2 regions of the Acinetobacter sp. CAU_H_56 genome follow, and region 2 is predicted to be linked to the other one. Evidence: predicted binding sites of a transcription regulator. Region 2 holds the regulator's gene; the other holds the start of a gene.
The links. The regulator PhoB, encoded in region 2, activates phosphate uptake and scavenging genes when phosphate is short. The targets are predictions, from matches to a motif close to TGTCATNAANCTGTCATAA.
Positions count from the first base shown of each region.

Region 1: a site for PhoB is predicted at 5,090-5,108, ahead of AC4MCC_RS10735 (inorganic phosphate transporter). Genes of this name have one in related genera too.

Region 1 is NZ_CM178654.1:2,247,024-2,258,891, forward strand. It holds gene AC4MCC_RS10720 (rhomboid family intramembrane serine protease) at 1-242, shown strand, start outside; gene AC4MCC_RS10725 (ABC transporter substrate-binding protein) at 357-1,301, shown strand; gene AC4MCC_RS10730 (hypothetical protein) at 1,469-3,010, shown strand; gene AC4MCC_RS10735 (inorganic phosphate transporter) at 3,423-5,042, opposite strand; gene metH (methionine synthase) at 5,559-9,245, shown strand; gene AC4MCC_RS10745 (TIGR02391 family protein) at 9,500-10,330, shown strand; gene AC4MCC_RS10750 (endonuclease domain-containing protein) at 10,424-10,798, opposite strand; gene dhaK (dihydroxyacetone kinase subunit DhaK) at 11,057-11,868, shown strand, end outside.
Region 2 is NZ_CM178654.1:140,395-152,262, forward strand. It holds gene guaA (glutamine-hydrolyzing GMP synthase) at 230-1,798, shown strand; gene AC4MCC_RS00655 (GGDEF domain-containing protein) at 1,867-3,090, opposite strand; gene AC4MCC_RS00660 (GGDEF domain-containing protein) at 3,250-4,602, opposite strand; gene AC4MCC_RS00665 (pirin family protein) at 5,098-6,045, shown strand; gene AC4MCC_RS00670 (OsmC family protein) at 6,080-6,478, shown strand; gene AC4MCC_RS00675 (glutathione S-transferase) at 6,599-7,249, shown strand; gene phoR (phosphate regulon sensor histidine kinase PhoR) at 7,302-8,660, opposite strand; gene phoB (phosphate regulon transcriptional regulator PhoB) at 8,685-9,395, opposite strand; gene AC4MCC_RS00690 (TetR/AcrR family transcriptional regulator) at 9,617-10,309, opposite strand; gene AC4MCC_RS00695 (SDR family NAD(P)-dependent oxidoreductase) at 10,529-11,377, shown strand; gene AC4MCC_RS00700 (TauD/TfdA dioxygenase family protein) at 11,563-11,868, shown strand, end outside.

The DNA.
Region 1 (11,868 bases), 940 kb from region 2:
TGTTCGCTTACATTCTGTTTGAACCATGGAAACTGATTTTCGTGTTCTTTATTCCCGTACCTGCGATTATTTTTGCTGTTTTATATGTGGCCTATAGTATCTGGTCTGGCAAGCGCGGCAACAGCAATATCAATCACAGTGCCCATCTTTGGGGTGCAGCGTATGGTGTGGTGATGACGATTATTCTGGAACCACGACTTATTCCGCATTTCCTGAATAAACTAACCCAAATCCCTTTCTAAAGTTTTGAGTGATTAAGGGATAGCAATTATCCCTTTTTTTAATAATTCACATATGAAAATGATTTTCATTTCCAAAAATTATGCTAATCTTGTCGCGAATTTAGAGGAATAAACATGAAATTTAAGACTTTAGCACTTGCCACAATATTAGGACTGACAACTTCCTTTACAGTTTCTGCACAGGTCACTTTCGACTATAAAAACCAAAATATTCAACTTAAAAAAGCGCCAAAAAAGATCGCAGTGTATGACCTGTCTGCATTGGATACCTTGAATGCATTGGGACTCGAAGCACAACTGGTACCTTCTGCAAGTTTCGCAGGTGTTTTAAGCAAGTATCAGCAGGACAAATTTACCAAAGCTGGATCCTTGTTCGAACCAGATCTCAATGTATTAAAAGCTGCGAAACCTGATCTGATTATTGTCGGTGGCCGTTCGGCTTCCAAAGCAGAGGCTGTTAAAAGTATTGCTCCGACTTTAGATCTTTCTCCAGATACTAGCCAATATATTGCCAATCTGACGGAACGTGCCCATGTCTTGGCTCGTGCATTTGGTAAAGAGAAAATTGCTACTGAAAAGCTCGGTAAAATCGCAACGCTGCAGCAACAACTGAAAAAGCAGACTGAAGGCAAAACTGCACTGATGCTGTTTGCAGTCGGTGAAAATTTTATGCCACATGCAGAAAATGACCGTTTTGGCTTTGTTTATGAATTAGCAGGTTTTAAACCGGTATTGGATCCATCTGAACAGTCTGATGCACCCCGTCCAGAAGTCGGCTCTCCAGAAGCATTGAAAGCAGCTGAGAAAAATGTTCAGCGTATTACAGCAGCCGTTGAGAAGAATCCGGATTACATCATTGTCCTGGATCGTGGTGCGGTGAATACCCAGAAATACACTGCTCAGGATAATATTCAAAAACACCCTACCCTGAAAAATGCCAAAGCCTTGGCTGAGAAAAAAGTCATCTATGTGAATGCCGATGCCTGGTACATCACTGGTGCGGGTTTGGACAATACCGCTTTCATGCTGGAAGAACTCATTAAAGGCACAGCGAATTAATTTTTAACCTATTGCTAAAAAGGAAGCTTCAAGCTTCCTTTTTATTTGAAACATCTCGTAATAAATTAAGACCCAAGACTGGAATTTAATGCCAACCCAGGAAGCAACTTAGCAGCGATAATGTATACATCTGTATATTAATTGCTGTAAGTTGCGAGATATTTTGCATGTCCACTTCCCTAGACGGTCTTCAATTTCCCATTTCTGCTTCACAACAAAAACCAAGCACATCGAAAATCGGCCGTAACATTATTTCTGAAGCCTTAGGCGCAGTTGATCCTGTACATGCTACCGCAGCACAGCAGGAAAAGAACTGGCGTAAGCAATATCCAGTACACTTTAAACATCTGGTTGTAGATGGATTACGCTCCGCAGGTGCAGCACTAAGTATTGCCAAGCAAGGTCTAGAAACTGCACATGCCAGTTTTGAGTTTTATCGTGATGGTCAGAAGCATCTACTGAAAGATGTGATGTCCTTGCCTGCGCAGAACCTGAATACCTTCCAGCTGAAAGGCCAGTCTGAAAAAGCCCCAGAATGGTATGTGCCTTATCATGGCAAAAAACTGCAAGGACAAGAACTACTAGATCAGATTCAATCTTGGGAAGATCGTGGTATCGTCGAACCGAGTCATGCCAATGCCTTGCGTGAATGTATAGCCCATCCAGAATGGTTTGACCTATCCGATCGTACCACTGTTCTATTTGGAGCCGCTTCTGAAGCAGGTCCACTGACTTGGCTATCCAAATGGAAAGCCAATATCGTAGCGATCGATCTGCCAAATACTCGTGTCTGGGGCAAGATTCTAGATACAGTGAGTCAAGGCAACGCCACTTTATATGCACCATCAGTTGAAGCGCTGCCAACTGATACTTCACTAGATATTTTAAAAGAAAAACTGGGGGCTAACCTACTCACCCAGATTCCTGAAATTGCCCAATGGCTGATTCAGTTCAAACAGAATCTGGATCTTGCGGCAATTGCTTATCTGGACGGTGAAAGGCACGTACGTGTTTCTATGGCGATGGATGCCATTATGAAATATGTTAGCGAGCAGAAAGCCAATACCAGCCTGATGTATATGTGTACCCCGACCGATGTGTATGCAGTTCCAGAAGAAGTGGTTCAGGCTTCGCAAAGTAAATATCAGCAGCTTTCCAAAATTGAAAGTACCTTAACCAAAGGCATTTCACTGATTTCACGCAAGCATTTTTTCCAGAAAAATAAGCAGGATCTGTTTAAGGTTGGTGATAAGTCTTACGGTGTTTGCGACTGTCTGGTCGTTGAGCAAGGTCCAAACTATGCACTGGCTAAACGCATCCAGCAATGGCGTGCAACGCTAGCACGTGCCAATGGGCAGCAAGTGAGCATCAATATCGCTCCTTCAACAACGACTTATTCAGTGACCAAAAATCCACTGCTGAAAGCTGCGTTTAATGGTGCCAGCCTGTTTGATGTGGAAGCGTTTTCCCCTGAAACCACCAATGCGATTATGGCTGCGCTCTGGATTCACGACCTGCGTAATCCAGAATCTGTGGCCAATCCTGATGTAAAACTCAATCATCCACTTGAGTTAATGATGTCTGGTGCGAATCATGGCGGTTTATGGCGTGTGGCTTATCTGGCACGTACAGCATTGCCGTTTGCTGCGTTGTATGGTTTTGCAACAGATAAACTGCCGAAAGGATTATTAGGTAAGTTGAAGAAGTGATTTTTTCTGAAATAAAGATGAAACTAATTTTATTGGTCAGGCGACATGGATGTCGCCGTTAGGCTGTGATATAGGGACATATCATCAGCCTAACAAAAGATTTTTGTTACCTTGCGAAGTGCACTTCTCATCTTTCAAAAGTAAGACTAAGAAATACTCATTTTTTACATTTAGTTGAAATTAGCTATTAATCCTTCTATTGAAAATACTTTTAGCCTTCTGATTACCCTCCCCCCCTTGCGCAGCAATGCTACTCATCCCATAGAGAGAGCATCCCTTATAATTTTGAAAGTCATTAGATAACAAAAAGTCTCCTATTTCCAGAAAGCAAATCACTATTTCTTAAGGCTAAAACTTTTCTAGCACCCATAAAAAAACGCTGCATCAGCAGCGTTTTTTACATCGAATCTTCTTAGAAAACTTTCAGAAGAATCCAGTACAAACCACCAGATAAACAGATCGTTGCAGGTAGTGTAAACACCCAAGCCGATAGGATCGATTTCACCATCTTAAAGTTTAGGCCAGACTTGTTCGCCACCATGGTACCTGCAACTGCAGAGTTTAGAACGTGAGTCGTAGAGACTGGCATACCGAAACCATCCGCAGCGGCAATGGTCGACATCGCTACCAATTCAGCAGACATGCCCTGACCATAAGTCATATGTTCTTTACCGATCCGCTCACCCACAGTCACGACAATTCGTTTCCAGCCGACCATCGTTCCCAGACCAAGTGCCAAAGCTGTTGCCACTTTTACCCAGGTCGGAATGTATTGCAGGAATGAATCCAGATTGTCGCGATACTCATCAACGGTTTGTTCCTGAACCTCGCTCATTGCCGGTAAAGCTTGTGCTTTATCCAGACGTTTAAACGCTGTGGTGCTCAGGTACATGTCATTACGGAATTCTGAAACTTGTGCTTCTGGAACATCCTTGATGTTGCTGTAGCTACCAACTTTATCACCCAAATGATCGGTCAGACTTGCCAGTGCAGGAACAACCTCAGCATTCAATTCTTTGGTTTGAATGTATGTGGTAATGATGGCACGTGCTTTTTCGTCCGGAATATCTTCATGCTGCGGATAAATCGCATCAGCCGTTTGCGCAGACAACTGGCCAAAAGACTGGATATGAGCTGCATCCAGATTTTTGTTTAATGAATATGCTAAAGGTACACAGCCGATCAGGATCAGCATGATCAGGCCCATACCTTTTTGACCATCGTTTGAACCATGCGCGAAGCTTACACCAGTACAGGTAAAGATCAGAATGGCACGAATCAGCGGTGGTGGTGGCTTATTGCCTTCAGGTGGCTTAAACAGTTCAAGCTGCTTTCTGAAGATCTTTTTCACCAGCAGAAATAGTACCCCAGCAAAAGCAAAACCGATCAGAGGTGAAAACAGCAATGCTTTACCAACTTTCAGCACCTGTTCCATATCCACACCAGAAGCACCACCACCAGAATTCAGCAGGTAGTTCATGATACCTACCCCCAGAATCGAACCGATCAGGGTATGTGAACTTGAAGCGGGAATACCAAGGAACCAGGTACCCAGATTCCAGAGAATCGCAGCGATCAGCATGGCAAAGACCATAGCGAAACCGGCACCTGTGCCGACATTCATAATCAGCTCGACAGGCAATAATGCAATGATTCCGTATGCAACAGCACCACTGGCCACCATTACCCCGAGGAAATTACAAAAACCTGCCCACATGACTGCAACCGGTGCAGACAATGCATTGGTATAAATCACGGTCGCAACCGCATTGGCCGTGTCGTGGAAACCGTTGACGAATTCAAAGCCCAGCGCAATGAATAACGCCGTGCCTAAAAGAATCATTGAATACAGACCGATCGGTGGGACATGAGCTAAATCTGAAGTCAATTGGAAGCCGATATAGATCAGCGTGGAGATAATTAGAGTCAGAAACACCGGCATAAAAAATTTCGGTGTTGGCACATGAACATTGGCCGGCTTATCAGAAGGCGACTGTTGTGCTGAACCTAAGGGAGTTTGATTAGAATTCATGCAAGCAGGAATAGAGGATTCAAGAATCCCCATATTGTTCAGTTAAATTGTGACAATTATATGACAAAGTGCTGTCATATAAACCAGTTTTTTAGACTTTCTCGTTGCCGTTTATCCTGTAACCACATGCTCTAAATTTTAAAAATATACAAATATAATCAATTATTTATTAAAAGAAAAACACTTGAATCGCCCGGCTTTATTCATGTTTTGCAATATATCTGGTCATTCCTACCCGGCTGTCATATTTCCGAGCCTGTCATATTTGATTAAAGATTAGCTTTGTTATATGACACTCTGATGAAAGCTGCTTACATTTTATTTTCCAGTCGCACGCTTTTATCAAGAACTTTAATTTCCAGATTTCCATCTGTTTTCAGCTTTCTATACCGGCTTGAGTGTCTTTATCAAATTTTCAAATCAGGCATATCCAGCATTCTGTATAAGCACTACAGAAAACTGCGCACTAATCTGTTAAGATTGTTGCCGTTTTTGATGCTTACTGAGAAAGTTTGAATGTCTACACTTGCCACCTTAAAAGAACTTCTTGCCAAGAGAATTTTAATTATCGATGGTGCGATGGGTACCATGATCCAACGCCATAAATTGGAAGAAGCCGATTATCGTGGTGAGCGTTTTGCTGATTGGGCATACGACCTTAAAGGCAATAACGACTTACTTGTGCTGACTCAGCCACAGATTATTCAAGGCATTCACGAAGCTTATCTTGAAGCTGGTGCCGATATTATTGAAACCAATACCTTTAACGGCACCCGTGTTTCAATGTCTGATTATCACATGGAAGATCTGGTTCCGGAAATCAACCGTGAAGCAGCACGCCTGGCTAAAGAAGCTTGTGCAAAATATTCAACACCTGAAAAACCACGTTTTGTTGCAGGTGTGATTGGTCCGACATCACGCACGACTTCAATTTCTCCAAATGTAAATGACCCTGCCTTCCGTAATATCACTTTTGACGAATTGAAAGTGAATTACATCGAATCAACCAAGGCCTTGATTGAAGGCGGTGTCGATATCATCCTGATCGAAACCGTATTCGATACTTTAAACGCCAAAGCTGCGATCTTTGCAGTGAAGGAAGTATTTAAAGAACTAGGCACTGAATTGCCAATTATGATTTCTGGTACGATTACCGATGCGTCTGGTCGTACCCTGACTGGTCAAACTGCAGAAGCGTTCTGGAACTCAATGCGTCATGCAGAACCAATTTCGATTGGTTTTAACTGTGCCCTAGGTGCAGATGCCATGCGCCCACACGTAAAAACTGTATCTGACGTGGCTGATACTTTTGTGTCCGCCCATCCTAACGCAGGCTTACCAAATGCCTTCGGTGGTTATGATGAAACTCCGGAAGAGACCGCAGCATTCATTAAAGAATTTGCGGAAAGTGGTCTGATCAATATTACTGGTGGTTGTTGTGGTACGACGCCTGATCACATCCGTGCCATTGCTCAAGCAGTTGAAGGGATTGCCCCACGTCAAGTGCCAGAAATTGAGCCTGCATGTCGTTTAAGTGGTTTGGAACCATTTAACATTACCAAAGATTCATTGTTCGTGAACGTCGGTGAACGTACTAACGTTACCGGTTCGAAAAAATTCCTGCGTCTGATCAAAGAAGAAAACTTCGCCGAAGCGCTAGATGTTGCCCGTCAACAGGTTGAAGCCGGTGCACAGATCATCGACATTAACATGGATGAAGGCATGCTTGATTCGGAAGGCGCGATGGTGCACTTCCTGAATCTGGTGGCATCTGAACCTGATATTTCACGCGTGCCAATCATGATTGACTCATCAAAATGGGAAATCATTGAAGCTGGTCTGAAATGCGTCCAAGGTAAAGCGGTTGTTAACTCGATTTCCCTCAAAGAAGGTTATGACGAGTTTGTAGAACGTGCCCGCCTCTGCCGTCAGTACGGTGCAGCGGTGATTGTGATGGCATTCGATGAGAATGGTCAGGCCGATACTGCTGAACGTAAAAAACAAATTTGTAAGCGTTCTTATGACGTGTTGGTGAATGAAGTAGGCTTCCCGTCTGAAGACATCATCTTTGACCCGAACGTGTTCGCGGTAGCAACCGGTATCGAAGAACACAACAACTATGCTGTAGATTTCATTGAAGCTACTGGCTGGATTAAACAGAACCTGCCAAATGCGATGATCTCTGGTGGTATCTCGAACGTATCCTTCTCATTCCGTGGCAATGAACCGGTGCGTGAAGCGATCCATGCGGTATTCCTGTACTACGGTATCCAGCAAGGTTTAACCATGGGTATCGTGAATGCCGGTCAATTGGCGATTTATGATGACATCGACAAAGAGCTGAAAGATGCGGTTGAAGATGTGATTCTGAACCGTAACCAGGGTGAAAGTGGCAACGAAGCAACTGAAAAATTGCTTGAAATTGCTGAGAAATATCGTGGTCAAGGCGGCGCGCAAAAAGCTGAAGAAAACCTGGAATGGCGTAATGAACCGGTTGAAAAGCGTCTTGAATATGCGCTGGTTAAAGGTATCACCACTTATATCGATCAGGATACTGAAGAAGCTCGCCTGAAAGCCGTTCGTCCACTCGACGTAATCGAAGGTCCATTGATGGCCGGTATGAATGTGGTCGGTGACTTGTTCGGTGCCGGTAAAATGTTCCTGCCACAGGTGGTGAAATCTGCACGTGTGATGAAACAGGCCGTGGCCTGGTTGAACCCGTACATTGAAGCGGAAAAAACCCAAGGTGAAGCCAAAGGTAAAATCCTGATGGCCACCGTAAAAGGCGACGTACATGACATCGGTAAGAATATCGTTGGTGTGGTACTGGGCTGTAACGGTTATGACGTGGTCGATCTTGGTGTCATGGTGCCATGTGAAAAGATTCTGCAAACTGCGATTGATGAGAAAGTTGACATCATCGGTTTGTCTGGTCTGATCACCCCTTCTCTGGATGAAATGGTATTCGTTGCCAAAGAAATGCAGCGTAAAGGCTTTAACATTCCATTGATGATTGGTGGTGCGACGACTTCTAAGGCACATACGGCTGTGAAGATTGCCCCTCAATACCAGAATGATGGCGTGTACTACACAGCTGATGCCTCTCGTGCTGTAGGTGTAGCGACTCAATTGCTTTCTGCCGAGATGAAGCCAAAACTGGCAGCAGACTATGCAGCGGATTATGAAAAAATCCGTACCCGTCTTGCCAACAAACAGCCGAAAGCAGCGAAACTGTCTTATGCTGAATCGGTTGAAAATGGTTTCAAAATCGACTTCGACAAGAATGCGCCATTTAAACCAAACTTCATCGGTTCACAGACTTTCACCAACTATCCTTTAGAAACCTTGGTGGAATACTTTGACTGGACACCGTTCTTTATCTCTTGGAGCCTTGCGGGTAAATTCCCGAAAATCCTTGAAGATGAAGTCGTTGGTGAAGCAGCACGTGACCTGTATGCACAAGCACAAGCAATGTTGAAAGACATTATCGAAAATAAACGTTTCGATGCGCGTGCAACGTTCAGCATCTACCCTGCAAATCGTACCGGTTCAGATACGGTTGCAGTGACTGATGAAGCTGGTAACGTAACGCATACCTTCGAGCACTTACGTCAGCAATCTGACAAAGTAACCGGTAAAGCAAACTACTCATTGGCTGACTTTATTGCACCTAAAGATGTAGCTCAGGATTATCTGGGTGGCTTTACCGTTTCGATCTTCGGTGCGGAAGAATTATCTCAGGAATATAAAGCCAAAGGTGATGACTATAATGCGATTATGGTTCAAGCCTTGGGTGACCGTTTTGCCGAAGCTTTTGCTGAGCATCTGCACCAGAGGATCCGTAAAGAGTTCTGGGGCTATCAGGCAGACGAAACTCTAGACAATGATGAATTGATCAAAGAGAAATATGTCGGCATCCGTCCTGCGCCGGGCTACCCAGCTTGTCCTGAACATTCTGAAAAAGCGCCACTCTTTGACTGGTTAGGTACGACTGAGAAGATGGGTACTTACCTGACTTCTAGCTTTGCGATGTGGCCACCTTCATCAGTGAGCGGTTTCTACTATGCAAACCCTGAAACTGAATACTTTAACGTGGGCAAAATTTCTGGCGATCAGCTGGAAGATTATGCGAAGCGTAAAGGCTGGACACTGGATGAAGCGAAACGCTGGTTAGCGCCAAATCTGGATGATTCAGTGGTTTAATCCCCCCTCGATCCCCCTTTGATAAAGGGAGAAGAATCCATTCTTATCGAATATAAAAAATCCCCTCGAGTGAGGGGATTTTTTTGTTTTTAATCTCCCCTAACCCCTCTTTTTCAAAGAGGGGGATTTCACGTATCAAATTTATTACATGACAGCTCCTCCCTTTTTTAAAGGGAGGTTGGGAGGGATTAAATTGCTATAAATAAAATGAATATTTAGAATGCTTAAATCCATGAAAAATTTAAGATTGACAAATGGCAATAATAAAAAGTTTAGATCTTGGAAGCTTAGAAAGCATCTGTAAAACTTTAGGTGAAACTAATAATGGGCTTTCAGGAACAGAAATTACCAAGTATCTGGCTGAATGTAATATCAAAGATCTTCAATTAAATTCAACAAAATGGAAACGCTTATATGATGCTCTATACTCAAAACAAACTGAAGATCGCTGCTCCAATAATGTCTTAGCTTTTATTAAGTATGTTATGCGTCCTTCACGGCATATCCATAGAAAAGAATGGTTTGAAAATATACGAACTGAATTGAATTATATTTTGTCATTTGAAGGTTTTGAACTCACTGAAAGTGGCGAACTCAAGCAAGCAGACAAAGTTCAAACTTTTGATGAAGCTGAAGCACGAGCACAAAATTTAAGAAAAACTTTATTAGATAGAAAAATACATCCTGATGTCTTAGCCTTCTGTAGAGCAGAACTACTCGTAGATAATTATTTTCATGCGGTTTTTGAAGCTACTAAAAGTATTGCTGAAAAAATTAGAATTAAAACAAATTTAACTACTGATGGTGCAGAACTTGTTGATCAAGCCTTTTCTTATAAAGGTAAAATCCCTTATTTAGCATTAAATAAACTTACCACTGAAAGTGAGGAGAGCGAGCAGAAGGGTTTCATGAATTTACTTAAAGGTGTCTTTGGAACTTTTCGAAATACGACTGCTCATGCTCCCAAAATCACATGGAATATTGATGAACAAGATGCCTTAGATATTCTATCAACAGTATCATTAATTCATAGAAAATTAGATAAAGCCGCTGAAGCAAGAAAGATATATGAAAGTAGTTTTTAATCCCTCCTAACCTCCCTTTGAAAAAGGGAGGAACTACGTGATTCCATAACCGCCATCAAATTCGCGTGAAGTCCCCCTTTATAAAAGGGGGATTTAGGGGGATTCTTTAGGAAGTTCATTCAAACAATATTTATAAATTACATTTGCCACATCATCAATCTGCCCCATCACCTGCCTATTATCAAATCTCAATACTTTTAAACCTAGCTGAGCCAAGGCTTTATCACGAACCCGATCTGCCTCTAAACCACCATCTGTAAAATGCTGACTACCATCACATTCAATGACCAAATTCGCTGCTGGGCAATAAAAGTCCACTATGTAATTTAAAATTGGTTTCTGTCTATAAAACTGCAAACCTAAAATTTGCTTATTCCGAAGTCGTGACCATAATAATTTTTCAGCATCGGTCAGGTTGTTACGTAAGTCACGCGAGGCTTGTTTTAAGTTTTTATTGTAAGGTTTCATTTTTATTCTCATTTTTTAGAATCTCCCTTAACCCCTCTGTTCCAAAGAGGGGGACGCCATGTAAATAAATTACGTGACAGCTCCTCCCTTTTTCAAAGGGAGGTTGGGAGGGATTTAATTTATCAAATATGCGCCCCTTTTCTAACCCATCATTCCAAAATTGTTCGTTATTACATTTTTAAGTCTGCAAAAATCATCACTTTCATGAATAATAGACCAATAAATTTATCTCCCAAATCAATGACTATTGGTGTTCCAATGAAGAAACTCATGAACGGTGCTGAAAACATCGTTGTCGAAATGTGCAAAGGCTTTGTCCTGGCACATCCAGAACTGGCATTTAATGAATCTTATAAAATCATTTCCCGAAAGGAAAAACACCAAAATGTCGCGCTGATCAGTGGTGGGGGTAGCGGTCATGAACCTGCTCATGCCGGTTTTGTCGGTCAAGGCATGCTGGACGCTGCCGTATGTGGTGACGTGTTTGCCTCACCTTCACAGATTCAGGTTTATAAAGCCTTGCAGCAAGTAGCGACTGACAAAGGCGTGTTGATGATCATCAAAAACTATTCTGGCGATATGATGAATTTTCAAAATGCCGCTGTATTAGCAACTGAAGATGGCATCAAGGTTGATTACGTAAAAGTCGCAGATGACATCGCAGTAAAAGACAGCCTATATACCGTTGGCCGTCGTGGTGTAGCTGGTACAATCTTCGTGCATAAGATTGCCGGTGCTGCTGCCTCTAAAGGTTATGAGCTGGCACGTGTTAAAGAACTGGCACAAAAAGCGGCAGACAATGTAATGAGCCTTGGTTTTGCCTTTACCTCTTGTACCGTTCCAGCCAAAGGCACACCAACGTTCATTTTAGCTGAAGATGAAATGGAATACGGCGTCGGTATCCACGGTGAACCGGGGATCCGTCGTGAAAAGATTCTGCCTTCTAAAGAACTAGCTCAGCGCATTGTCGATGACCTGTTCCTGGATCGTCCAAACCTGACTGAAGTTGCAGTTATAGTAAATGGCTTTGGTACAACACCACTGCAAGAATTGTATGTGTTCAATAATGA
Region 2 (11,868 bases):
TTTCAATAGCCACTTAACTTGCCGATCTTAAAATGGTTGAAATCCAAATAGCGTAAATACGCTGAATTCCATGGAGAGAAGGGAAGACTCTTCTGCTGAATCGAAAGCGTTATTCCATCTAAAAAATAAACTGCTTAATTATTATGCTGATGGGAATAGTGTGCTTAAGCCTAATAAAAATGCTAGAATACGGCGCTTATCTTTCGTTTGCCTTTCATAGTTGTTTGTCATGACTACCAATACTCAAATTACTGAAGATCGTATCCTGATTCTGGATTTCGGTTCTCAATATAGTCAGCTCATCGCACGTCGTGTCCGTGAAGCTGGTGTATATTCTGAAATGTATGCCTATGACATGTCTGAAGAAGACATTCGCGCATTTAATCCAAACGGTATCATCTTGTCTGGTGGACCTGAAAGTGTTCACCTGGAAGGCAGCCCGCGTGCGCCGCAAGTGGTATTTGAGTTAGGTGTACCTGTACTGGGTATCTGTTATGGCTTGCAAACCATGTGTGAACAGCTTGGCGGTAAAGTTGAGCCAGGTACTGTACATGAGTTCGGTTATGCAGAAGTGGATATCGTGGTACGTGACCAGCTGATTGGTCAGCTGCAAGACCGTGAAAACCAGCTGCATGTCTGGATGAGTCATGGTGACAAGGTTGCACGTATTCCAGAAGGCTTCCAGGTGACTGCAAGCACACCAAGCTGCCCGATTGCCATGGTGTCTGATGAAACTCGCCGTTTCTATGGAATCCAGTTCCACCCTGAAGTGACACATACTTCGAAAGGTGCAGAATTACTGTCTAACTTCGTACACCAGATTTGTGGTTGTCGTGGTCTGTGGACACCAGAACATATTATTGACCTGCGTGTAGAACAGCTTCGTGAACAGATTGGCAATGAAAAAGTATTGTTGGGTCTTTCAGGTGGTGTAGATTCATCAGTTGTAGCTGCGCTTCTACACAAGGCAATTGGCGATCAGTTGACTTGTGTATTTGTAGACAACGGTCTGCTTCGTTTGAACGAAGGCGATCAAGTAATGCAGATGTTTGCAGACAACATGGGGATCCGTGTGATTCGTGCTGATGCTGAAGACCGTTTCCTTTCTGCATTGGCTGGTGAAGTTGATCCAGAGAAAAAACGTAAAATCATCGGTCGTGAATTCATCGAAGTCTTCGCTGAAGAAGCACGTAAGCTCGATGGCGTAACCTTCCTTGCACAAGGTACGATTTATCCAGACGTGATTGAATCTGCTGCCAGCAAACAAGGTAAGGCACATGTCATCAAGTCGCACCACAACGTAGGTGGCTTGCCAGAAGATTTGGCATTTGACCTGGTTGAACCATTGCGTGACCTGTTTAAAGATGAAGTACGTAAATTGGGTACAACTCTAGGCTTGCCACACAGCATGATTTATCGTCATCCGTTCCCAGGCCCAGGCCTTGGTGTTCGTATCTTGGGTGAAGTGAAAAAAGAATATGCAGATATTCTTCGTCTGGCTGATGACATCTTTATGCAAGAACTTCGCGCAAGCGGTTGGTACGACAAAACTGCTCAAGCCTTTGCCGTATTCCAACCAGTGAAATCTGTGGGTGTGGTCGGTGATGGCCGTCGTTATGCATGGGTGATCGCACTTCGTGCAGTTGAAACCATCGACTTCATGACAGCTCGATTTGCACATCTCCCATATGACTTGGTTGACCGTATTTCTACACGTATCATGAACGAAATTGCTGAAGTTTCTCGTGTGGTGTATGACGTTTCATCTAAGCCACCAGCAACAATTGAATGGGAGTAATTTTCTAACGAAAATTACTTATCAAAAGAGCGCTTAGGCGCTCTTTTTTATTATCTTTCAAATGACATTTAAGCCGGTTTAACCTGCCAGTTTTGAAGTTCTCCAAGCAAACCTTGGTCAAGTTCAGGATCATAACACTCGACCCGGTTCCGGCCATTGGCTTTAGCCTGATACAGGGCAATATCAGCCTGTTTAATCAGCGTCATTAAATCCGTTTCACTACTTTCCAGAATGGCTGCACCAATTGAAACGGTGAAATCGAGACGATGCCCATGTTCCAGATTGACCATAATATTCTCGATTTTGTGTCTTAAACGCTCGGCAATTTTTAACGCATCATCTAGTGAAGTTTCAGGCAGGCATGCGATAAATTCTTCACCCCCATACCGTGCCAGCACATCATGGCATCGCATTTCATTGCGTGTAGTCTGTGCAATCATCTGCAATACCTGATCTCCAACATCATGCCCATAACGGTCATTGATCTGTTTAAAGTGATCGACATCAAAGACCAGCAAACTGATTGGAGCAGGCTGTTTGAGATTCTTTTGGATCAGCTGTTGCACCAGATATTCAAAACAGCGTCTATTATTCAGGCCTGTCAGCGAATCAGTATGGGCGAGATTTTCAAAGGTCTGACGATGATATTCATTCAGGGTATGTTGCAGGAATACTAAACGGGATTTTAGTGTAGAGCTCCAGCTGATATATAAACTGAAGGTCAATACCGGCATATAGATCAGGGAAAACAAGAACATCTGATACAGATCAGCTTGGGTATTGAAATACACACCAATATAAATTACCAGTGTAATCAGACCAGAATTAATCAGGCTAGGCCAGAAGCGGATCTGCACACATAAATTGGCCAAGACAATAAAGACCAGTGAAGCATATTGATAAATGAGCGTATGCGGACTTTCAGACTGATTCAGATTAAAAAACCAGATCGCACTTGCCCCGATAATCGAGGTCGGCAACAGCAGGTCAAATATAGGCAAATTCCGGTAAAAATGATACATCCAGATGGTAATCAGCACGATCACCAAGGTATAGCCTAGCTTGGTCAGAATGAGTAAATTCATAATGTCATTCAGTACCAGAATATCGGCAAGGGTGTAGGAGGCATATGCTACCTGTGCAAATAGATTCACCTGCAACAGGTATTTTAGGGTGAGCTGTTTCTGATGGTTAAAGTAGGCAGGTTTTAAAGACCCAGGAATACGAACAAGAGGATCTTGAAGGGCATCCTGAAGCAGGAGGCGAGCTTCTTCTTCATATTTATCTGGCATATCGCCTTCCCACATTAAATCCAAAGAAATGAATAAGATGAATATTTATATTTGTATGAAAAATATTCTATTCTTTTAGGGGTTATTTGAAAAGCATCACAAACAGATTTAGGCCTAATTCTTAAATTCTTGTCTAACAATCTTGGTTTTGCTATCAGCTTACAAAGCAGACCAAGACTGTTTCGCTTTATGATGAGCGCCAGACTGCTCCTGTTTATTCAAAGGTTTAAATACATTCCAGGGATTTGGAGAGAGCGGTTTAGTCGGTTGCAGCATATTAGGATGATAGACCCTAATCCGGTTTCTTCCCGCTTTTTTAGCTTCGTAAAGCGCAATATCCGCATGTTTAATCAGGTCTTCAAGTTCCTGTTGCGGAGATTCAAGTTCAGCAATACCAATAGAGATCGTGAACTGGATTTTCTGGTCGGGATTGATGTGCATCACCTGCTTTTGAATCGAACAGCGAATCCGTTCTGCAATCATCAGGCAGTCCTGTAGCTGGGTATCTTCCAGCAAGGCAATAAATTCTTCTCCACCAAAACGTGCCAGTACATCGCTAGAGCGCATTTCTTTACGGGTAATTTCAGCAATCAGTTGTAGCACCCGGTCACCCACATCATGACCATAGTTGTCATTGATTCTCTTGAAATAATCGACATCAAACATCAATAGACAGGTGCTGGCAGGCTTCGGCCATTGATGGATTGAACGTTCAGCCATATCCACAAAATGACGTCGGTTAAATAACTGCGTCAGATCATCAGTATGGGCAAGATTCTTTAAGGTTTGATAATTCCATTCATCCAGCAAAGTGCGTAGAAAAGAACGCCGTATGTTGATGATATTATTCCAGTTAATATAAATACTAAATGCCCAGAGAGGCGTGAACACAACGGTAAAAATAAAGGCCTGCGATAGACTCATGAGATGAGTCACTCCAATCATGATAAACAGGGCGATAAAAATAGAACAATACAGTGCACCCTTAAACTCGGTCTGTACACAGAGATTGGTAATTAAAACAAAGATCGCAGAGGCATAGATATAAGTTGACACATGCGGGCTACTCGACAGCAGGAGCAGGCCAATCCAGGTCGCTGCAGCCACAGTCGTGCCCACAGGCAAAATCATGTCCAGAACCCGGATATTCTTTTGATGCTTAAACAGGTAATAGCAGCAAAACATGACAGCAATGACCAGTGATACCCGGATCAGGCCAGACAGGAAAAACATGTCAGGAATAATAAAAATATCGGCAAAGAAATACAGCAAAAAGGCGATCTGCGCCATGTAATTAATCTGGCGAAGATTTTGATGACGATGCACATAAAGATAATTATAAAAGTACTGCTGGAATTGCGCAGGAATAGGTGCAGCGCGATGTGCAAGCGCATCTTCAATTAACTGGCGATTTTGCAGATCACATTCGGCCAACTTTAATGATCTATCCGTGGTCGAGTTTTGAAAAGACATATTCGCCGTTGAATATATATTTTCATTCGAGGATGACATGTCCTGATCCAATCTTATTTTTATTGGGTCCTATTATGGACCAAATGAGTAAAAAACAATCTCCCTAGAATCAGGGGGTAGCACGATTTTAAAAAAGAAAACGTAACAAAATTTTTGTTTTGTGAACATAAAACTAGACGGATCACATTTTTATAGATTGCTGATTTTAAAAGTTTATATCAATAAAAATGAGCGTTTCACGTGAAACATGAGCATGATGAATAAGTTGATTTAAACGAGATAATGCTGGTTACTTGCATGATTATATGATTCATCACCAAGATCTTGATTACAGGATTTGAAAGACTGAAGCCTTTAAGTATTTGAACTGTTCTGATGAGTAGCACATTTTATACGTATCGAAATATTTCCAAAGATAGATTTTGCGGGTAGACGCGGTACATTGTTGTATGAGGTAGACATCTTGTGATGATCAGGGAAAGATGTCTTGATGCAGCATACAGCCAGAATGAACTTGCCGAGGTCAGCTCAACCATGTCGAATAATAATGATATTGAACTGTCAAATTCAGATGATTGTGAAAAGTATATCAATCAGTTCATACAGGAAGTTCCTTTACGGCGTGCAGAAATTGGGCAGGGAACTGTCATTAAACGCGCCTTGCCGAGTCGGCATAAACGCATGATTGGCGCCTGGTGTTTTCTGGATCATGCCGGTCCTACTCAGTTTCCTCAGGGAGATGGTCTGGATATCGGACCGCATCCGCATATTGGCCTGCAAACTTTTACCTGGATGATTGAAGGCACCATGATGCACAGTGACAGTCTGGGTAACCGGCAATTGATCCGGCCGAAACAGGTTAATCTGATGACTTCAGGCTATGGCATTTCGCATACAGAGGTTTCACCGGAAACTGAAACCAAGATGCATGCAGCACAGCTCTGGATCGCCCTGCCTGATGACAAGATCAATATGGCTCCCGCGTTTGATCATTATCCGGAATTACCTGTGATCGAAGAACAAGGCATTCAATGTACGGTCCTAGTCGGGGAATTCCTAAATACACAATCCCCGGTTAAAGTGCATACTGAACTTTTGGGTGTGGATCTGTTTGCTGCTGAAAGTACCCGTGCCCATTTGAGTTTAGATCCAAGATTTGAATATGGCTTTATGGCCCTTGAGGGTCTGGCAAGTATTAATGGGCATGAACTGACCGAAGATAATATGGTGATTCTTGAACCTGGATTGCAGCATGTAGATGTTGAAATTCATGCCGGTGGGCGAATCTTGCTGATTGCTGGAGAGCCGTTTGAAAGCCCTATTTTATTGTGGTGGAATCTGGTTGGTCGTGATGTGGAAGAACTGAAGCTGGCCCGTGAACAGTGGATGATGGGGCACCCGCGTTTTGGCACCATTCCAAGCTATGATGGGCCGCGCATGGAAGCACCGGCATTTCCAGAACATATGCGTGTTTCTCGATAAATCTTTCATATAACTATAAGAACAAAGGATCAGTATGGCCCGTATCGCAATTGCCAAAATACAGAGCTTAACCATACCGTGGCAGGGAGAAATCAGTCATGGTCAACATCATTATCTGACCGATAAACCTGAATCCTTCGGCGGGCAGGATGCAGGTCCTGCACCTTATGATCTGCTTTTAGGCAGTCTGATCTCTTGCACCATGATTACGTTGCGCATGTATGCCAAGCATAAGGACATTGAACTGGGCGACTTTCAGGTTGAAGCAGAATTCTTTGCCAATAAAGAAGGACAGGAATGGATTGAACGACGCTTAAGTTTCGATATTACTCATGATTCGGCTTTGCAGCAGAAAATTCTGGAGATTTGTGCCAAAACCCCAGTGACCAAAACCCTGTTACGTAGTCTGGAGATTCGGACCAGCCTGATTTAAGCTAAAAGAGGGTACGTTATATCCGGTAGGGAAAATGTAAGTAGACTGATAAACTCTTTAATCAGATCTGGACTTTTTGCTATGCTCACGCAGTAATAACAATAAAATCATGAGTCTAATATGCGTGTTTTACATCATCTCGAACAATCAAGATCATTTCGAATCATGTGGGCCTTGGAAGAGCTGGAACTTGATTATGAGATCAAGTATTACAAACGCCTGCCTAACTATTCTGCTCCGCCTGCTTTGAAACAGGTTCATCCTCTGGGTAAAGCCCCGATTCTGGAAGATCAGAATCTGGTACTGGCTGAGTCTGCCGCCATTCTGGAGTATCTCCAAGAAACCTATGATTCGACCCATCAGTTTCAGCCGATCAGTGCCGAGAACAAGGCGCAATACCGCTACTGGATGCATTATGCAGAAGGGTCTTTGATGCCTTTACTGGTGATGCAACTGGTGATGACCAAAGTTCCTGAGCAAGTGCCATTTCTGGTACGTCCGGTTGCTAAAACAATTTGTGAAGGGGTGAAGAAGCAGTTTGTGCAAAGCCGTTTAAAAGACCATATCCAGTTTCTGGAAGATCATTTAAGCCAGTATGAATATTTTGCCGGTCGTTTCAGTTTTGCTGATATCCAGATGAGCTTTCCGCTTGAAGCCATGCAAAGCCGTACCGGTAAAAGCTATCCGGCGATTCAAGCCTATCTGGAACGGATCTCGCATCGAGCGGCTTATTTCCGGGCCTTATCCAAAGAGCAGGCATTAAAGTCTTAAAGCCTTCGCTAAAAAAGAAAAGGTGCGACTTGCACCTTTTTTTATTTTTGCATCAGTCTGGGAAACTGAGGCGTTCTTTAGGGAAAATCACCTTAAAGGTGGAGCCCTGATTTTCACGGGAATCAATTTCGAGCTGGGCCCGATGTTGCATCAGTACATGCTTCACAATCGCCAGTCCCAAACCTGTACCACCAGTACGGCGACTACGGTCAGAATCAACCCGGTAAAAACGTTCAGTCAAGCGAGGTAAGTGTTTAGGATCAATGCCAATTCCAGTATCTTCTACGACAAAATAGGCCGATTCACCATCATCATGCCAGCCCATGGTGACGGTTCCACCTTTAGGCGTGTACTTGATGGCATTGGTAATCAGGTTACTGAAGGCACTGGCAATTTCCATATCTGAGCCAATCAGGTCACAGTGACTGTCAATATCCAGATTTAGGGTATGGCCATAATCCACGTTATAGGCTTGCGCATCATCAAACAGCTGGTTCATCAGATTCGGCATATCAATAATCTGGTTCTTGGCAATATTCTTGTCATTTTCCAGACGGGATAGCAGCAACAGGTCATTCACCAGTGCATTCATGCGACGGGTCTGGGATTGCATCTGGTCAAAGGCGCGTTTCCAGCGTGGGCTAATATCTTCCTGATTGGTAAAGGTTTCGATATAGCCACTGAGCACAGTTAACGGCGTACGCAGTTCGTGCGAAATATTATCGACGAAGTCCTTACGCATCTGTTCCAGATTATGCATCCGGGTCACATCATAAGCGACCAGTAAACGGCTTTCACCGCCAAAACGGGTCATTTTGATTTGCACATAATGATCTTCGAATATCGAAGACTTCATTTTAAGGCCATCAGGTGCATCATCAATATGATGATAGTAATCAATGAAATTTGGCTGACGTAACAAACTCAGGATATTACGGCCGCGATCTTCCTGACCAATCCCTAGTAAACGTCCTGCCGCCGGATTCCACCATTCAATCTGCTGGTTTTCATCAATCAGCACTACAGCTTCTTGAAGGGCGACTAGCGAGGATTGTGCACGGTCAATCAGCTCGACCATTTCAGCCTGAACAACGCGTTCCTGACGCTGGGCCCGATAAACATTGAACAGTAAAGCGCCCCAGATTCCGTTGATATTTGGCGGTACATCATAGGGACGGTTCGAGATCCATTCATTGACCAGGTAGAGTGAACGCAACTGTGTGCCAAAGAAGGCAACAAAGGCCAGAACGATACAGATCCAGAAATAACCGATGCCTAGACCAATACAACTGGCAATCACTAGGAAGAGAAGAAGTAAACGCAAATCTTGCTTGGCAAAATCCCATAGGCTGCTGTAACGGAGTCTTTTGTGCTCATGTGACAGTTCGGGAACAGGATAGGGCTCATACATAAAACAAGATTTACCTAAAAACAATTAACCCAGTGCAACATCGGTACGGGTCGAGAAACGGTAACCGGTGCCACGTACAGTTTGTACATAGCGGTCAGCGCCATAAGGTTCAAGCACCTTGCGCAGACGACGGATATGCACATCAATGGTCCGGTCTTCAATATAGACGTTGCCGCCCCAGACCTGATCCAGCAATTGCGCACGGGTATAAGCACGTTCCGGATGGGTCATGAAAAATGCCAAGAGACGATACTCAGTCGGTCCCATGTCCAGAATAGTACTGCCAAAATTCACGCGCTGACTGACTGGATCTAATACCAATCCATTAGCATCAATGGATTTTTCACCACTGAGGGCATTGGAGCGACGTAAAACAGCTTTAATACGTGAAACCAGCTCACGGGTCGAAAACGGCTTGGTCATATAGTCATCGGCACCGGCATCCAGACCTTGTACCTTGTGGTCTTCTTCACCGCGTGCTGTCAGCATGATCACCGGGATTTCAGACAGGCTTTCATCACGTTTTAGACGACGACAGAGATCGACACCACTCACGCCACCCGGCATCATCCAGTCCAGCAAAATCAATGCTGGACGCTGGTCCACAATCATTTGATGAGCCTGCTTGGCATCTTCTGCCTGTAAACATTGAAAGCCCGCCATATCTAGAGCAGTATGGATCATTTCACGAATCGGCAGTTCATCATCAACAATAAGAATGTAGTCATCTTTCACAGCGCAATACCCTATTTCATGCAAACGGTGGACCGTTTTATATTTATGACAGGCTTATTACAAAGATTAATTATGACAGTATCATTGCAGAATAGGTAGTTCCGTGGCCTTTCGCAAAGATTTGTCACAATTTAAGCTGTTATTTTATAAGAGGGTCTTAATTCAAAATCTTGTAGATCACTGACAAGTAAATCTATCTAGAACTTATCTTGATTTAAAAATTATCTAACCGGATCTGCCGGTTTTTCTGTACCCAAAGTATCTAGTAAAGCAAAGAATACCAAGCTACAGGAAGACAGAATTTCTTCCAAAGACTGCTTAAAGCCGCTCATGACCCAACGAATGGCAATCTGGGTAACATAACCATTGAGTCCGGTCGAGACCAGGGAAATCTCTCTTTCAGAACGATTCAGGTTCGGCATCATTAGCATGACAAAGGCCTGAATCATACGGTCGAAACGGCCCATGGTTTCATGAATCGTGGCCTGATTATGCAGTTCCTGAACCAGCATCGCATCGATATAAATAATTCGTGCCATACCCGGATTGTCACGTAAGGTCGTCAGCAAGGCAGTCAGACCGGCTTCGATCATTTTCTTTGGATCAGAAGAAGCCTGCATCATCGCCTGCATGACATTTTGCTGTAACTGGTCAATCAGCTTGAGGAAAATAGTCTGGAACAGATGTTCGCTTTTCTTAAAGGATTCATAAAAATAACGTTCAGTCAGTTTGGCTTCGTTACAGATATCCTTTACTGTGACTGAAAAGAAACCATGACGACCATAAGCCTCGATCCCGGCCTCAATCAGCTTTTCACGACGTGCCTGCTGACGCTCAGCCATAGAAAGTCCTTTAAACTGGCGTTCTTTACTTTTACTTGCTAGTTTTTGTCCTGAATTTACTGCATCCGTCATAAAGACCATAGACTCATGTGCTTGAGATTTTAAGTATCTTATCAATAAATCCGGCTTTGACCTATGCTGAAATTCAAACCTGAAAATTGGCCCGTAGAGACATGCTGGAATTATTGACAATATGGATTGTCAAAACTATATTGAAACGGTGTGCTGTATCCCTATGCGACAGAAAAACAGGCTGTCATGGAAGGGCAGTGTTTTAATCAAGGAAATTCAATGAAAAATTTTAATAATAAAGTCGCGGCCATCACAGGTGCAGGTTCAGGTATCGGCCAGCAACTTGCGGTGCTTTTAGCAAAGCAGGGCTGTCATTTAGCTTTAAGCGATGTGAATGAACAGGGTCTGGCTAAAACCGTTGAGCTGCTGAAAGGTAGTGATGTTCGTGTCACAACCAAAAAGGTCAATGTGGCTAATCTGGAAGAAATGCACGCTTGGGCCGCTGAGGTCGAGAAAGATCATGGCAGCGTGAATATGATCTTTAATAATGCTGGCGTGGCACTCGGTTCTACCGTAGAAGGCGCCAGCTATGAAGAGCTGGAATGGATCGTAGGCATTAACTTCTGGGGCGTGGTCTATGGTACCAAAGAATTCCTGCCTTTAATCAAGAAAACCGGTGATGGTCATGTCATCAATATTTCCAGCCTGTTCGGTTTAACTGCCCAGCCAACTCAGTCTGCTTATAATGCCACTAAATTCGCTGTGCGTGGTTTTACCGAATCCTTGCGTCAGGAACTGGATATGGAAAACTGCGGCGTAAGCGCACTCTGTGTACACCCAGGCGGAATCCGCACCAATATCGCCATTGCAGCGAAAATGAATGACAGTATCCGTAGTCTGGGAATGCATCCGGAAAAATCTGCACAGAATTTTAATAAGCTGCTGCGTTGCCCACCAGAAGAAGCAGCCCGTCAAATACTGGATGCGGTACAAAAAGACAAACGCCGTCTGCTAATTGGAAATGATGCCAAAGCGATTGATTTAATTCAGCGCCTCATGCCAACTGGCTATCAGAAAGTCACGGCTTTAGCTACCCGCCTCGGCAAGCAGAAGAAAAAGTCAGCTTAAAACACTCTGATCAAAGCCCGCGTAAGCGGGTTTTTTTATGCCCGAAAACTTAAGCAGCTAAAGTATTTTATAAATCAAAAATGGTGCATAAGAATGTCAATAAATTGACAGCGTTAGATAAGCCGATTCGGCATGATGATTTCACAGACCTAAGGTCGACATAATTATAGATAGAGGAAATGATCATGGCTTATGAATACAAACACATCCAGGTTCAACCAATTGGTGGCCGTATTGGCGCTGAAATCCAGGGCATAAAACTGTCAGCGGATTTGGCTGATGAAGTGGTGAATGAAATCAACCAGGCATTATTGCAGCATAAAGCGATCTTCTTTAAAGATCAGCAACATCTGGATGATGTAGTCCAAGAAGCCTTTGCAGCACGTTTAGGCACACCGTTGAATCACCCGACTGTACCGGTAAAAGATGGCTCTGCACATATTCTGGAAATTGATTCACGCGGTGCACGTGCAGACAGCTGGCATACGGAC